2 regions of the Pseudoalteromonas sp. MB41 genome follow, and region 2 is predicted to be linked to the other one. Evidence: predicted binding sites of a transcription regulator. Region 2 holds the regulator's gene; the other holds the start of a gene.
What was found. Region 2 encodes LexA, which represses DNA repair genes until DNA is damaged. Its sites were predicted from a motif close to TACTGTATNNNNATACAGTA; they were not measured.
Positions count from the first base shown of each region.

Region 1: LPA49_RS16370 (LexA family transcriptional regulator) is a predicted target of LexA. The motif match lies at 5,977-5,996, and genes of this name have one in related genera.

Region 1 is NZ_JAJJZF010000019.1:60,561-69,510, reverse strand. It holds gene LPA49_RS16395 (ParB family protein) at 1-945, opposite strand, end outside; gene LPA49_RS16390 (ParA family protein) at 948-2,159, opposite strand; gene LPA49_RS16385 (hypothetical protein) at 2,384-2,842, shown strand; gene LPA49_RS16380 (hypothetical protein) at 3,059-4,045, opposite strand; gene LPA49_RS16375 (Y-family DNA polymerase) at 4,261-5,541, opposite strand; gene LPA49_RS16370 (LexA family transcriptional regulator) at 5,544-5,966, opposite strand; gene LPA49_RS16365 (hypothetical protein) at 6,164-6,481, shown strand; gene tnpB (IS66 family insertion sequence element accessory protein TnpB) at 6,478-6,825, shown strand; gene LPA49_RS16355 (IS66 family transposase) at 6,890-8,419, shown strand; gene LPA49_RS16350 (hypothetical protein) at 8,490-8,744, opposite strand; gene LPA49_RS16345 (hypothetical protein) at 8,728-8,950, shown strand, end outside.
Region 2 is NZ_JAJJZF010000014.1:71,715-80,664, forward strand. It holds gene LPA49_RS14030 (SURF1 family protein) at 1-154, opposite strand, end outside; gene LPA49_RS14035 (DUF2909 domain-containing protein) at 169-480, shown strand; gene LPA49_RS14040 (cytochrome c oxidase subunit 3) at 380-1,255, opposite strand; gene LPA49_RS14045 (cytochrome c oxidase assembly protein) at 1,291-1,821, opposite strand; gene ctaD (cytochrome c oxidase subunit I) at 1,821-3,416, opposite strand; gene coxB (cytochrome c oxidase subunit II) at 3,416-4,558, opposite strand; gene lexA (transcriptional repressor LexA) at 5,102-5,719, opposite strand; gene LPA49_RS14065 (PaaI family thioesterase) at 5,893-6,330, shown strand; gene LPA49_RS14070 (hypothetical protein) at 6,334-6,714, opposite strand; gene LPA49_RS14075 (hypothetical protein) at 6,862-7,587, shown strand; gene LPA49_RS14080 (VOC family protein) at 7,562-7,915, opposite strand; gene LPA49_RS14085 (endonuclease) at 8,036-8,689, shown strand; gene LPA49_RS14090 (S41 family peptidase) at 8,788-8,950, shown strand, end outside.

The DNA of each region.
Region 1 (8,950 bases), on a different contig from region 2:
TGTCGTCACAACTGGTTTATCTGTAGCTGGCTTGAAGGACTTAGACTCATCAGCTATTAGTTTGCTGAGTTTGTCTTTAAGGTCTTCTTTGATAAAGCCACCGCTAACTTTTAGCTCATTAACTTTACTTTTTAGCTCTTCAGTGAAATCACTTAGTTGATCACCTAATAAAGCCTGTGTTGCCAATAGCGCTTTATAGTCACTGTGGTTGAGCAATGAAATATCTGGAAAAACAGAAATTAAATCACTATCGATTGTTGCTGCTTGTAGTGCTTTACTTACCTTTGATTGACTTAAGCCATGACGTTCCGCTAACTCAGCCTGGTTCAACTTTTTGCCATGTTCAGCTAAGTACGCCTCTTTGTCTCGCTCTAGGCGTAATCCAATTTCACGTAAGCTGTGCTCTTTAACTGACTGTAGTGATGTAGCGAGAGCCTTTGCATCGCTTAGACTGATTTCGTCATCAGTAACTAGCATTGAGAAAGTTTCTATAGCACCGTTTTTCTCAAGTACATAGGCGCGACGGCGTGAACCATCAAGAACGTCAATCTTGTTATCTGACAGACGTCGACCAATTGCTGGGTAGAACTGTTGATTATCTAATGTTGATAAGTCTTGAAGCGACTCTTCTGTTAATAGTGATTGCTCGCGCCCGTTGATTTCAAAAGTGACGACTGTATTTGATTTAAGCTGCTCATATGACAACGTAACCGGTGTGAATGTGGCTTCTTGGCCTGACTTTAATGTCCAGACTTTACTTTGACCTACGCTGACTACTCCCAGATGCTTAGAGAGCACTTCATCAAGTGGTGTTTCACTCTTTTCAGCTTCAATTCTCAAGCGCTTGGCCAAACTCTCAAGTTGGTTCTTATTGCTATCTGCAATAGCTTCTTCTGAGCCTGCTGTGTTGCCGAGTGGAGAGACTATACCTCTTTTTTTAGCCATTTTTATTGCTCCTTCTCTTGTTCGCGCCACACTTTTTGAATATCGCGGTGTAGTTGGCTGGTAACTTCATATCCATTTTGTTGTGCATTCTGGAAAGTCATCTTGGTTTTAGGGTATTCACTTTTAGACATATCAAATACGGTTGATAGTAATGATGAAGCTTGTCTCACAGCTTCACTATTGTTGAACTCTGTTGAGTAAAGGTAAGTTGAAAAACTATCATAAAGGTTGTTCTGTAAATCAGTAGTGGTTGAACTCTCTTTATGATTTGTAAGCAGTATTTTCATAAAGTCATAACCCGGGTGTTTTGCATTTTTTAGTAGCGTCCATACTTGCGGGATATAACTAAAATATGAGCACGTAGCATCAATATCATTTTCAGTAACAGATAATGGGAAAATAACACTCGTACCAGCGTAGTAAGCGTTGTATGTCGCGTAGCCTAATGATGGAGGCGTATCTATGATAATGATATCGAATTCATCTTTAACTTGTTCAATGATGTCGTGCAGTATCGAGTAAGGAGAGCTTAGTTGCTGGTTGAATACTGCTTCATGAAACCAGCCCTCAATTGCTCGATCTGATTGTGAAGCTGGTAAAATACGCAAGTTAGGAATAGTGGTCGGCAAGAACGCTTCACTGATAGCTTCTTTTAGCGTTTCGTTTTCATCAAGCTCATAGTTCCCCATGATTAAGTCACCAACAGATAAGCAGCCTTCTTGTGCTGATTCAGGGGCATAATACATTGATAAAGTGCCTTGGCCATCCATATCAATTAAGCCAACACGATAGTTTTGATGAAACTCAGTTGCCAAACCAGATGCAGCTGTCGCTGCAGTAACAGTCTTACCAACACCGCCTTTTTGATTTTGAACAACTATAACTTGTAGGTCTTGGCTTTCACTGCGAACAAATGGTAATTGTTTTTTAAGTTCATCCGGAAGTGAATCTCTTACTTTGTAGACCTCTTCGATATCCAATAACCACTGACTCTCTTCATGTCTTCTTGGGTTAATTTTTAGAGCTTTGCAGTACTTATCTAACGTTCTTGCATCAATATCTAAGTACGCCACTGCTTCAGCTTTAGTAAACACTCTAAGCTCTTTGCGGTGGTTATTTAGAAGGCGTCTATTACGGCGTTGGATGTACAGTTCTGAACCTTCTTTTAGCTCGTCAAACGAGATATCGGTAGCTTCTACTTTAGAGATAGTCATTGTGAACCTTACTGAATGTGTTTTTTTATAGTGTATGCTTTAATTTTTAGATGGTAAAGCGAAAATTAATGCATGAGCTAATTTTTAATGCTCAAAAAATATTATCTCAAATTCTTCTTAAAAAAGCCTGTTTTTCTTATAAATTTTGATTTTTTCACGCTGTTAAGCGCGATTTACTGGATAGCATAGGATGGTCGTCAGTTATTAATTATCTGGTGTTTTCTATGAATAATCAGCAATACTCAATGGCCGAGCGATGGCTTAATTTATTTGAGCTGTGTTTGGGTTTGATGTTTTTTAGTGCAGGAGCTTTCTATGCTTATCTGTTTTGTATGACAGGTAAAACTGATTTCATATTGCTATTTGTGACGTTCATAGGCTTTGTGGCTGGTATAGCAATGATAGGGAGAGCCATCGTTTGCATGTCTGCTTGGCACTCACATCACAATCAAAGGAGTTGTAATCGAATGTTTACTTTAAAACGAATTGGGCATGATGACGTTAAATTAAGTGATGTTAAGACGCTTGAAGATATAGTTAGAAAACTAGTTTCGTCATATGCTTCTATCCGTATTACTAAGAAGAGTGGGTTGAATAATGTTATCTTCGTTACCGTTGAAAATGGGGTTGTAAAGGATACATATACAGGAGAATTGATAGACTTTGAAGCATTGGGCAGTTAACACCATGAAAGTGTTTATATACTGGCTAATTCAAAACCCTAACATCTTAGCTATGATTTTATTAGCTTTCCTCTTACTCACCGCGATTATATTCATAATTTTATGCTTTAACTTTAGCCTGGCTTTAGGGCTGCTTTATTTAGTGTGTGAATACGCGGCTATACGCTTCCTACTAATGCCTTTCATTAGTGAAGTGCTGCGCCCATAGCTAGCGCACTAATAGAATAGCTTGGTACGCTCCATGAGCATGCTAATAGCATTAGACTCCCTGCTTTTAACTTTAGGTGATAGTAAATCTTTGAATTGCGCTGTTTCAAATACATGGAGATGGTTATCACCTTGTATTGATTTACAGTTAGGGCAAGTGTTTGCCCAGTACTTACCGCCGTATTGCTTAGAAAATCTCAGCTCAATTGTATAAGGGCGCGGAAATGGTGGTTCATCTTCGCAAAATGGCGTCCCTAACCACCAAAACACGGGGATTACTTCTGAACATCTATAGCAAGTTTCAATGTCGGCTATGAACGGCTTATCTGGGGATTTGCGAGCAGTTGTGTACAGCTCTCTAGGAATTGAGAACTTATCTGCAACAGCAATTATTTTAGAGCCTTTCTTGCTGGTATTGCTGCATGATTGGCAAAGCCTTGGTGATAGCTTTGAGTTTAGAGGTCGCCAATTGTATGGATCTTTAAGAACGTCAGAGGCATTAAGTTTGATCCAGCTTCTTAATGCCGAACCATTTGAAATGCTATATGGTCTCCAGTCTTGCTCTTGTTCAGATACAATTTCGATGCCCAAATAGATTGACTGTCCTTTATGGCTAAATTGCCCAATCACATCACATACTGAGTCATGGTAGTAATAATCAGTTTGAACCCCTTCAAATGTACAATATTTTATATCTCTTTGTATTTCTTTGAGGCATTGATAGCAATTTTGATGGATCTGTATTGTTGTCTCAGCCTTTTTGTTTTCTAAGATGACATCTTTAATTAGTTTTTTGGCTTTCTTATAACTATCACTTAGGCTGATGCAGTTGTTAGTTTTTGGGTGGATGAGCATCTTATTTTGCATAGAAGACAAATCACACATAAGCGCTTCACCACAATATGGACAAGTATAGGTTCCGCCCACTTGAATCGATTGAGCTGCAATTAAATGGCCTGAGTAATTGATACCAAATGGGACCGGTATTTCGTGCATATTTGTATCTTTATTTAAGGAATTATTTAAGATAGTCTGCTATACATGATTTAATAACATTAAAAAACACTATAGGTGCATCATGGAAATGCCCGATTTATCGCATAATTTTAAGCTATTCATGTTGGCTTTTAACATTACCATTCTTTCAATTGGGTTGGGTTATTTTATTTACTCTGGGGTTTATACCTTGGTAGGGTTCTTCTAAATAATCTTTATGCTTTCGCAATAGGTAAATCTGAAAGTTTTGTTGTATAACTCAAAGGTGCTAAATCATCTTTAGGCCGCCAAGACTGAGAGAACCCTTCACTTGCGAGCTTTATTGCACTACGTCCAAATTTTCTATTTATCTCATCAATGACCAACGTTTTTGAGCTAATATTCAGTGGTAAAGTCTCAGATAACAGTTCAAGTTGTTGCATATCATCGTGTAATGAAAGTTCTTCAAAAATAACGCCAGCTTTTTTGTATTTAAACCCCTTCTTATAAATAGCTTTTAATGCAAAGCTTGCATAAGACACCAGTGTTGATGTATCCGCGGTGGGGTAGGGTAGTTTAATTGATTGTGACTTATGATACTGCGGCTCTGCCTGTCTAAATGAATCTGTGTGGATGAATATTGTTATTGCCGATGTGTAAGATTTAAATCGACGAAGTTTAAACGCAGCCTTTGTTGCATGTGCTGTAACAGCTTCAGAAAGCTCCGTAAGCTCTATCACCGGTTTTCCCATACTCTGAGATACGCAAATTCTATCGCGAGAGTCGTTTACATCTTTCAATTCAACCGCAGATTTTCCTCGTAACTCTTCCACAGTACGGGCAAGAACAACTGTGAACGTCTTTTTGATCCAACTAATGTCGGCATTTTTAAGGTCATACCCCGTATAGATTCCAAATTTATTTAGCTTTTTAGTAGTTCTACTTCCAACCCCCCAAATATCCTCTACAGGAGTATGTTTGAGAGCCCAATCAATTTTGTATTGTGAATCTAATACAACCACACCATTGGTGTGTTCTTTCCACTCTTTCTTTTTGGCGCAGTGACTTCCAAGTTTCGCTAGTGTCATTGTCTGAGATATACCCAAGCCACAACTAATACCTAAGTTCCTCTTAAGTGTCCTCTGTATGGTGTGTGCGTAGTCTTTTATATCTTTTGTAAAGTTTATATCGATGCGCCCAAAGCATTCATCAACAGAGTATCGTATTGTATCGAATAGGAAGTACTCTAACTCGGTATGAAAACGGTTACTCAAATCACCAAACAGCGTGAAATTACTCCCCCACAAGTGACCACCATGCGCAGCCACCAGTTGTTTAACTTTAAATGCTGGCTCTCCCATTTTGATACCTAAATCTTTGATAGCTTGATTTCGAGCTACAACATTGCCCTGGTTAGAACTAAGAACGCCAAGAGGGGTTTTATCAAAGTCGTATTGGGGGTTAAAGAGTTGGCAAAACGAAACGTAAGCAGCATTGATGTCGCAAAGAACCCACATAATTAGAATATCTTGATTAAACCAGTGACAACGCCCCAGACTACATGAGTATCCCAGTCATTGTTTTCATCGATATCAATTTCAATTGGCTCGAAGTCGGGGTTTTTACTAATAAAAACGGCTTTGTTGTTTTTTAATTGTAGTTCTTTCACAACAAATTCGTTGTCTAATGTAGCTAATACGATTCGTCCAGTTTTAATTGTTACTGACCTATCTACAACTATTATCGAGCCGTCAGTAATGTCTGGGGACATGCTGTTGCCTGACACCCTGAATAGGAATGTACTACTAGGGCGCTTAATTAGGAGCTCATCTAAACTGATTGAGTCGGATAGGTGATCTTCGCATGGATTGGGGAAACCTGCAGCAACTGAAAAGTCTGCAATAGGTAATTCTGTGGTTGAAGGGGTAAGTTTGCTAAGCATAATCACAAAATACTGTACAAATAAACAGTAATTTTAGATGTGAATATTCCACATTACAACCAAGAAGTTTCTTTTAGGCTCGCGGTCTATGTGATTTCATCAATTATTAGTTAAATTGTAAACGTCTAGCCAAGCACACCTAATACCAAACCCCGCAGTTTATTACGCTAGTTCCAAAATTCACAAGGAACTAGCGCATGACTAAAAAGAATACCAAGAACGCCAAACACGACTGGCCAAGCATATTCGCTTATCAAAAAGAGAGCGGCTTAACGGTTGCAGAATTCTGCTCTATACATAAAATCAGCAGCTCTGCCTTCTATCTCAATAAGCAGCGACGCTCGACAGGCAATAACTTTGTCGAAGCCAAAGTTGTTCGGCAAGTGTCTGAACAAGTCACTCAAGTTACACGCTCTAAGAAAACAATCACGCTAATCACCCACGCAGGTGAACTGTCTTTTCCTGATACGATATCGTCTGACTTTTTAGTCAGTGTGATAAAGGGCTTATCATGAATATGTTTGTTCAGCCTTCCCATATTTATCTTCACCGACAGTTTGTCGATTTCAGAAAATCGATTAACGGTCTTTCTGTCATCATTGAGTCAGAAATGAACCTACCCGTCATGAGCGGTGCCTTGTTCATTTTCTGCAACAAAGCCAAGGATAAATTGAAGATACTCTACTGGGACAAAACCGGCTTTGCCTTGTGGTACAAGCGCCTAGAAAAAGATAAGTTCAAATGGCCAAGCCGTATTGATGAAGCGTGTTTAGAATTGAATGAACAGCAGTTGTCTTGGTTGCTGGAAGGCTATGATGTCATCGGTCATCAAGCTGTCAATTATCAAAATATTATGTAATAAAATCAGGCAAATAGTATAAATAAAAACAGCAAGTTAGCGTGTATTTTGTTAAAATGCACGCATGAAAACAGACATCGAATCACTCCCTGACGACCCTATTTTACTGAAGAAACTTCTCGCAGAAAGAGATGAGACTATCGCTTATCTTACTGAGCAGTTTCGTTTAGCTCAGCATAAACAATTTGGTAAAAGCACTGAAGGCTACCCGGGTCAGGGCGAGCTATTCAATGAACTTGAGCAATTAGCAGATGAGTCTGAAGCGGAACCGACTGAAGCCGAAAAAGAGTCCATCACCTACGAACGCAAGAAACCTGTTCGTAAACCTTTACCGAAAGACTTACCACGCGACATCATTATTCACGACCTAGCAGACGCAGACAAAAGCTGTGATGACTGTGGTCATGAATTACATCGCATGGGTGAAGATAAAAGCGAGCAGCTTGAATTCATTCCTGCCCAGATCAAAGTCATTGAACATGTGCGACCTAAATATAGTTGTCGTCATTGCGAACAACATGCAACGAAAGTCACGATTAAACAAGCGCCGGTTCCGGCTTCACCCATCCCAAAAAGCTTTGCCACGACTAGCTTGTTAAGCCAAATCATTACCAGTAAATATCAATATGGCTTACCGCTTTATCGTCAAGAAAACCTGTTTAAAGAATATGGCATCCCGCTCAGCCGACAAACAATGTCGAGCTGGTTGTTGAGGTGTGCAGACTTACTCAAACCGCTTTATGACAAATTGCATCAACATCTCTTGCAGCAAAACGTAATACAAGCAGATGAAACCACACTAAAGGTAATCGAATCCGACAAAACCAAATGTTATATGTGGTTATATTGCACCGGTACCGACTCACCCGGCAGTAATCACACAGACATTCCCAATATCGTGCTGTATGACTTCCATGAAAGTCGAGCGAGCCAATGTGCGATTAATTTCCTACGAGGTCATTCAGGCTATTTGCAGGTAGATGGTTATCAAGGCTATGAATCAACCCAAGCTACATTAGTGGGCTGTTGGGCGCATGCAAGGCGCAAATTCAAAGAGGCTGATATAGCGCAAAGCAAAGGCAAACCTAAAGCAGGAAAAGCAACCTGGGCGATGAGTCACATCAAAAAGCTTTATCGAATTGAAGCTACCATAAAGGATAAATCGCCCAGTGAAAAACAGGCGTATCGAATCGAACATGCGACGCCCTTGCTGGAAGAATATAAAGCCTGGCTGGATAAGTCGATTCTGCAGGTTCCACCTAAGTCGGCTTTAGGAAAAGCACTCGCATATAGTTTAAATCAATGGCCCAAGCTGACACGCTACTTAGAAGATGGACATCTGAATATCGATAACAATCGTTCAGAAAGAGCAATCAAACCCTTCGTGATTGGCCGGAAGAATTGGCTCTTCTCAAACACCACTAGTGGTGCTCATGCCAGCAGTGTTCTTTACAGTATTGTTGAAACAGCAAAAGCGAATAACCTCGTGCCATTCGATTATCTTCATCAGGTTCTTAGCGTATTGAGCGAGGGTAACGATGATGACACCCTGACAGCTCTATTGCCTTGGAATGTTAGTTTAGAAGTTAGATGACAGGTGTGCTTCGCGTGACGCTTACTCCTAACAGTTCTGTATGGCCGGACCTAAATCCAAGTGTTTTAGGTTAGTTGCTCTCTATAATGTCGCAATCCACTAGTGACCAGGTATCATTTCCCAATACAGTCTTGACCTTGATTGCCTTTTTGTTGGAAGCGTCTATAACCACACCTGTTTTGTTAATAACACGGTTATATAAATCTGTTCCTCTAATGACCTGTTTTTCAGGTGAGTCTGAGTCTAATTCTGCCCATAGAACAAAGTGATCATCTCCACTTTCAATATGCGTATGATCTAGATCTTTTTTGTTCAGCCCTTCCATTAGCTTTTTGGCGGCTTGGTATTCTTTAAATCGTTCAGATTTAAGTGGAGAACGTAACCAGTGGTATTTTCAACGATATATTCAGCACTTGCCAAGCAAGGGTGAAATAATCCTATTTGACAGGTCTTGGTATAACCGTGCTGGTGTCGAGAAGGTAATGGGTTTTTGTAATGATCAAGAGTATCTAGAATTCCTTCGACAAGTTC
Region 2 (8,950 bases):
CTGACTGCTCAAGCTGGCTTAATTGCTGTTGTTTTTGCTCACCACGTTGATACTGCCATACACTCAGCCGTAAACACACCAGCACAGCAAGTGACACAACGCAAATTGCAATAATTGAGCTAAGCTTTTGTTTACGCCTTAAAATCAACTGCATCTAGGAAACCTAAAATGATAAAAATCATCATTACACTGTTATTGTTATATATCGTGTTTAATCTGTTTCGGGCACTATTTGTGATGATGTCTACTAAGCAACACTCGCGACCGATGTCTCACTATTTAGGTCGACGAGTGTTTTTCTCTGCCATGGTACTGATCATCATTATTGCAGCATTAAAACTGGGCTTTATTCACACTAACCCATCGCCAATTCATAACGCTACAGCACGTACACAAATACAAATAAACACAACCACACCACGTCAACAAAGTGCCAGTACCAAGCCGCAGCTTGAAAGGCAAAATGCTTTTCACTGGTAAAGTGACCTTTAAAAATTCGCAGCAGTACCACAAATAAAATAATTGTCCCTAAGGTCACATGCATGCCGTGAAAGCCGGTCAGCAAAAAGAAGGTATTGCCATACACTCCCGCATCAAGGGTTAGACCCAAGTCTTGGTATGCATGCATATACTCATAAACTTGCAGAGCCAAAAACACCACACCAAGCAACACAGTGAGTGATAAGAACGTTTTGAGTGCCCCCCGCTTATTGTTTTCTATGGCAACATGCGCAAAGTGGATAGTGACCGATGAAGTTAATAGAATAAGGGTATTAATCAGCGGTAAGCCTTGCCAACCCATTGCTTGTGTTGTCTCTCCCGCAGGGGTTGTCAACAATGGCCATACGGCCTCAAATGAAGGCCAAAGTACCTCGTTGGTCATGGCATTATTCCCCGCACCACCTAACCAAGGTACCGAGATCATGCGGGCGTAAAATAATGCCCCAAAGAACGCCATAAAAAACATCACTTCAGAAAAAATAAACCAACTCATACCTTGTCTGAATGAGCGATCCATTTGTGCTGAATATAACCCTTTGTGCGACTCTTCAATCACGTTTTTAAACCAACTAAAAACCATATATATGAGGATCGCAATACCAAGATATAAGACGAACTGACCACTGTTTCCTTCGCCGTTTACTTGCATTACAGTGAGGCCTGCGCCTACTGCAATTAAAAACATTGCGACAGCCCCAACAATTGGCCAAGGACTCTCGGCTGGCACATAATATTTTTCGTAATTTTGATTCATTTTGTTTGCTCCTAATTAGCAATTAGCTTGGCGGCTTAATCGTTCTTGGCCACAACTTGCCCGCTAATATCAAACACGGTGTACGACAATGTTAGCTCTTCCACGTCATCGGGTAGTTCAGTATCAACATAAAACAGTAAAGTGAATTCCACTTCTTCTCCTGCTTTTAACGGCTGTTGATCAAAACAAAAACAAGCAATTTTATGTAGATATTTTGCTGCTTTACCGGGTGAAACACTTGGGATAGCTTGCATTACCTTGTCAGTATTACTGGTATTTTTAGCACTAAACTTAACTTCTCGCATGGCGCCTGGCTGCACAGCGACGCTGTACTGCTCAGACTCCACTTTGAATGGGGCGCCACTTTGCGCATGAGTTGTAAAACTCACATCAACCTGACGTTCAGTATTTACATGCTCACTGACTTTGGCTTGTTCAAGTGAGGGTTTACCATTGAGGCCCGTAACATCACAAAACACGTCATAAAGTGGCACCAATGCGAAGGCAAATGCAAACATAGCTAAACATGCTAACAACAGCTTTTTAAGCAAAGGTGCGTGATTCATTACTTAATCTCCGGTGGCGTCTCAAAGGTGTGATACGGTGCTGGTGAGTCAACTTCCCACTCCAATCCTTCAGCGCCATCCCATACTTTAGCGGGGGCTTTTTCGCCGCCTCTGGCACACTTAAAGACCACTAAAACAAACAGCAGTTGCGATAAACCAAACGCAAACCCACCGATACTGATGATGGCATTGAAATCAGCAAATTGAAGTGCGTAATCTGGAATACGGCGGGGCATACCTGCAAGCCCCACAAAGTGCATTGGGAAAAACAGCACGTTAACGCTAACAAGCGATAACCAAAAGTGCCATTTAGCCAAGGTCTCGTTATACATATTGCCCGTCCACTTCGGCAGCCAATAATAGGCCCCAGCCATAATGGAGAACACAGCACCTGTAACTAATACATAATGGAAGTGGGCAACCACAAAGTAGGTGTCATGATACTGAAAATCGGCCGGTGTAATAGCAAGCATAAGCCCCGAAAAACCACCCAACGTAAATAACACAATAAAGGCGATTGCAAACATCATGGGTATTTCAAAGCTAATAGAGCCTCGCCACATTGTTGCCACCCAGTTAAACACTTTTACCCCAGTTGGCACCGAAATCAGCATCGTCGCGTACATAAAGAACAATTCGCCAGCAACCGGCATACCTGTCGTAAACATGTGGTGTGCCCAAACAATAAAGCTTAAGAGTGCTATTGATGAGGTTGCATACACCATGGACGCATAGCCGAATAATTTTTTGCGCGAAAAGGTCGGCACAATCGTTGAGATAATACCGAACGCAGGTAAGATCATAATGTAGACTTCAGGGTGACCAAAGAACCAGAAAATATGCTGGAACATCACCGGATCTCCGCCACCAGCAGCATCAAAAAAACTGGTCGCAAAGTACTTATCGGTCAATACCATTGTCACGGCACCTGCCAGCACGGGCATAACAGCAATCAGTAAGAAAGCCGTGATCAGCCACGTCCATACAAATAGAGGCAGTTTCATCCATGTCATACCCGGCGCTCTAAGGTTTACAATTGTCACAATGACATTGATAGCGCCCATAATTGAGCTAATACCCATAATATGCACTGCAAACACAAACAGCGCGGTATTGTCGTTACTGTAAGTCGTTGAAAGCGGTGCATAGAACGTCCAACCAAAAGCGGGACCACCACCGGGCATAAGCAGCGATGCCAATAAAATAAGGAAGGCAAAAGGTAAAATCCAAAAGCTCCAGTTGTTCATTCGTGGTAAGGCCATATCTGGCGCACCTATCATCATAGGTACCATCCAGTTTGCAAGCCCTGTAAAGGCGGGCATCACAGCCCCAAATACCATGATCAACCCATGTACTGTGGTCATTTGGTTAAAAAAGTGAGGATCAACCAATTGTAAACCTGGTTGGAATAATTCAGCACGGATCACCATAGCCATGGCGCCGCCAATTAAAAACATCGTCAATGAGAAGATCAGGTACAAACTACCGATGTCTTTATGGTTGGTTGTATATAACCAACGCTTGAAACCTTTCGCTGGATGATGGTGGTCGTGATGCGCATGCTCAGTGGCTTGCTCATTAATAACGTTACTCATTAGTTCGCCTCCGCTGCTGCATCAATTGCTGCTTGAATCTGACTCGGTTGAATGACATCACCGGTATTGTTACCCCACGCATTGCGTTTATAAGTGATGACTGCTGCAAGTTGTTTTATTGAAAGCTGTTTATCAAACGCTTGCATCGCTGTACCAGGCTTACCATGTAAAACAATATCAATATGATCGTTCACATCGCCCAACACGATTGGGCTGCCTTTTAAGGCTGGAAATACACCAGGCAATCCCATGCCAGTGGGCTGATGGCAGGCTGCGCAGCTGGCCATATAGACTTGCTCGCCTAAAACAACTAATTCATCTTTCGAAAGAGTTTGATCAAGTAATGCGGCATCTGCAGCAGCGGCTTGTTCTTTCGCTTGTTTTGCGTCTGCAAGCCAAGTCGCAAACTCATCTTCTGGCAATGCCTCAACAACCACCGGCATAAAACCATGGTCTTTGCCACATAACTCTGCGCATTGGCCGCGGTACATACCGGGCTCATTAATGCGTGTCCATGCTTCATTAATAAAGCCGGGATTGGCATCTTTTTTCACGGCAAAATCAGGAACCCACCAAGAATGTATTACATCATCAGAGGTCATTAAAAAACGTACTTTTTTGTTGATTGGTAACACCAGAGGTTTGTCGACTTCGAGTAGGTAGTGCTCTGTTTTTTCGGCTTGATTATCTATTTGATCTTTCGGTGTCGCTAAAATCGAATAGAAAGCAATATCTTCTCCCATGTATTCATAGTGCCACTTCCACTGCGACCCTGTTACTTTGATTGTAATATCTGCTTTTGAAGCATCTTCCATGGCAATAAGCGTTTTGGTGGCAGGGATCGCCATAGCGATTAAGATCACAAATGGAATTGCAGTCCAAAGTATCTCGACCTTCGTGCTTTCATGGAATTGGGCAGGCTTTGCCCCTTTAGACTTACGATGATGTATCAAAGCCCAAAACATCACCGCAAATACGATGATGCCAATCACACAACAGATAATAAATATCGTCATATGTAATTCATAAACATTATTACTTATATCAGTGACACCTTTACGCATATTGAATTGGCTATTTGCCAAAGCAAGTTGCGGAAGTGCTACCAATATAAGCCACAAGGTGTAACGCAGTTTACCCATGTGACAGCTCCTTTTAATGCTATTGCAAGACGCAAAGCGAAAAGGCGTTACAGCTGGTGCCCATTCGTTTTTTTTATTGTTTAAATACCCAAACCAATCGATGGTTGATGTGTCATCTGCAAACAGCTTGGGTCTGTGTATCATCACGACGCAGTGAACGACACACTCATTGTTTAACCCCCTTACACATTTGTTGTGTGTCTTTTTCGTAAATAGGTGTTAATACAATGTACTTAACCAATTAGTTAAAAAATGAGCAATAAGCAAGTTTTTGTGGTAATAAATGTTTATTTTGGTGCAAAAATAACAACTATAATCAGCGCGTTAATTAATACTTAAGGCAAGTATAAAAACTTAAAAAGAAAGGAAAACTGCGCCGTATAAGGCTTTATGTAGAAAGTAAGGGTGAACAAATCTTAGGTAAACGGTCAAAAACAAACAACGCACCAAATTGAATCAATTTGGTGCGTTGTTTCAAAAAAGTTTAGCAAAGCAGATAAAGTAATTACTCTGCTTGTAACGATTAACGCGTAATATAAAAAGCTACATCCAATCAGCGTTGCGAATAACCCCAACCGCTAAGCCTTCAATATTAAATGACTCATGCTCTAAGTCCACTTCAATCGGGGCAAATTCTTCATTTTCAGCATGCAAAAATACTTTACGTCCTGCTTTTTCTAAGCGCTTTACAGTCACATCGTCATCGACACGTGCCACAACAACTTGGCCATTTTCTGCAACTTGCGTTTTGTGTACTGCCAGTAAGTCACCATCCATGATGCCAATGTCTTTCATACTCATGCCGTTAACTCGCAATAAGAAGTCTGCAGCGGGTTTAAACAATGCAGGGTCAACCTGACAATGGCTTTCTACATGCTCTTGCGCCAAAATAGGTTCACCCGCGGCAACACGCCCAATCAGTGGTAAGCCAAGCTGTTCTGGCTCGTCTTCTTCGACTAATTGAATGCCTCGGCTTGCTCCAGGCTTCATTTTAATCATGCCTTTTTTTGCCAGTGCTTTTAGATGCTCTTCAGCGGCATTGGCACTTTTAAATCCCAATGTTTGCGCTATTTCAGCACGCGTAGGTGGCATACCAGTGTCTTTAATAAATACTTTAATAAGTTCTAAAATTTGCGATTGGCGTTTTGTTAATGGGCGCATACAACTGGTTTTCCATACAGTACATTTAACTGTGAGTATATACAGTTATCTGAAAATCGCAAATTTAAATTCCCCTTCCTCTCATGATAAAAAACAAGCATTGAACGGTGGGGATAGATACCATATTGTATACCGATATTTCACTTAAGAAGTTAGTTTGCGAAGGAAACACAATGAGCATTTGGTATCAACCATTCACCCTCGAATTATGTAAAGAACTCGAACAGGGTATTACTGGGCAAGGCACATTAATGAAAACAATGGGCATTGAAATAACCGAAATCGGCGACGATTATTTAGTGGCCACTATGCCCGCTATTCCAGAGCATCATAACCCTATGGGGATGGTCCATGGTGGTGCTAATGTTGTTTTAGCAGAGACTGTAGCAAGTTATGCAGCCAATTTTGTGGTCGACTTCACCGCATATTATGCTGTTGGCCAAGAAATAAATGCCAATCACATTAAAGCCTCTCGAAAAGGCCTCTTAACAGCCACGGCAAAGCCACTGCACTTAGGTAAGCGAACATCTGTATGGGAAATTAAAATAACGAATGCGGCAGGTGAACTATGCTGCGTATCACGAATGACCGCAGCGGTAGTCAAGCGTTAGTGATTAACGCTCAACAGGATAAATAGTAATTTCGAGCCCTGCGCCAATCGCTGAAATACGTAATAAGGTGTCTGCGTGCAGGGCTTGATTAAAACATTTAGGTGAGTCACCCGACTCAAACCCAATATCGAAAGTACGCTTTGAGCAAGACAACCATTGCTTTAATGCATTGCGTGAGCACGACTCTATAAGTTCACATAATTGGTTGATAGCTTTATCTGGTGTGCCGATATCAGCCGCGGCTTCAATACGTGCTAATTGACGGTATTCATCTTGGTCGTAATGTAAAACCATGGCGTTTTTCTTTAAATCAGCTACCAGCGCACTAATATCGTGTTTTGATTCAAGTTCCAGATCTACATTTAAAAATTGAATTTCCGACATACTCTCGTTTTTACCCTCTATTGATATCTCTGAAACTTTAACTCAGTTTTGTACATAAACCAAATTTAGAATACAGTAAATGCTGCAAGAGCGTTGAGTCGCTCTGTCTATACCGCTGCCCAATAAAAAAATAATAAGAGGTAATCAATGAATAAGCGCGTATTTAAATATGCCCGTAAAGGGCATAAGTGGCTGGGTTACTTACTCGCCATACAACTCTTTTTTTGGTTATTAGGGGGCTTAGTAATGAGCTCAATACCCCTTCAAAAAGTACATGGTAAACATTTAGCCAATCGTAGCTTAGATAATCCATTTACCTTGCATGATTACCCCGCTTCTCTTGACCAAATAACCAAACAATTTCAGCAAATTGATAGCATTCAATACCGTCATTTTTTAACCACTCCCATCATCGAAGTGACGACTAATAAAGGCGTGTTTAACTTTGACGGTCAATCAGGTCGTGCTATGAGCACACCAACTAAAACTGAAATTATTGCCAATGCCAATGCACACTTACTCATCAAGGCGGATGTCGCGGGTGCGCAGTTACTAGAAAAAGGAGCGAGAGAAGTCGGTCACCGCTCCAATGTGTGGCAAGTGAGCTATAACGATTGGTTAAATACAACCGTTTATTTAGAAGGCGACTCCGGTAAAGTCATTACTGTTCGTAGCACTTTGTGGCGCATTTTTGACTTTTTCTGGATGCTGCATATCATGGATTATGATGAACGAGAAAATTTCAACAACCCATTACTAATTAGCTTTGCCGCAAGTAGCGTATTATTTTGTATTACGGGCATTATTTTATTACTACAAAATGTCCGTATCAGACGCCGTAAACCGATTACACGTGCTGATCAATCAAAATAGGGTTACCATCAGGGTCGGTGACAATAAAACTGGCATCACCGACCTTTTGTACCGCCAGCCCCTGTTGTTTAAAGTGCGCCTCTAGTTCATCATAAGCACTAAACTCACTTAAAGGTCTCGCACTTTGGTCCCAGCCGGGGTTAAAAGTCAGCATGGTTTTATCAAACATCCCCTGAAACAAACCTATTAAATGTTCACCGTTTTTCATAATCAACCAATTATGCTCTATCTCACCCGCAAACGGAGTAAACCCCAACTTCTCGTAAAATAGCTTTGAAGCATGGATATCTTGTACATTTAAACTTACAGAAAACGCACCTAACCGCATTGTTCAACTCCCATAGACTGTATTTATTAATGACTATAGTTTACTTTTGGCGCGTGCTCTTTTTCTTTTCAGCTCTGCGTTTTACAATAGTGTTTCCAGTAGTTCACTTATGTGATGGATATGCGTTTACTTTTATCAGCAACTTTATGCCTGTTGTTATGCTTTACGGCGTCTGCGGAACAGTTTTCAAACTTTTCTAGCGCCAAAAAATACCTTATTAAAACCTTACCCGAAAATGCTAAAAGCTTATATTGCGGGTGTGATATTAAACGCCAAGGAAAAAAACTGGTGCCCGACCCGAGCGTCTGCGGGTACATACCACGTAACGAAATCACTCGCTCTGGTAAAGAAAATGCACGCGCGAAACGAATTGAATGGGAACATATAGTCCCTGCGTGGGAGTTTGGGCACCAATTACAATGTTGGCAAAATGGCGGGCGTAAAAACTGCCGAAAAGTCAGTGAAAAGTTTCGTAAAATGGAGGCTGACATCCATAATCTAGCCCCTGCAATTGGTGAAATAAATGCCGACCGCTCAAATTTCCGCTATGGAATGGTTACAACCAGCAGCGCCAACTACGGCGCATGCCCTGTGAAAATAGATTTTAAACAGCGCGTATTCGAACCACCACTTTATGCAAGAAAACGTATAGCAGACACCTATTTTTATATGCAAAAAACCTATGACTTAAAAATATCAGATAAGCAACGCACCTTGTTTGAGTCATGGCAAAAACTCGAGATAGCCGAAATAAGCAATAGAAAAGCACTGTAAAATTTGTACACCTGTTTACAAAACTACAACCGTACTCTATTGCCTTGCCTCTTTCTTGTTGATACTTTTTAAACAATTATTTACAGGAAAGTAAACAAATGTTTAAAAATAACAAACTCGCAGTAGCAATCTTTTTTGCAGTGTCAGGCCTCTCTTTATCTGGCTGTGGTGGCGGAGGTTCATCAACGCCAACCAACCCAGATACAAGCACGCCTACACCACCCCCAACAAATTCTGGACCAACATGGACTGCGGGTACTT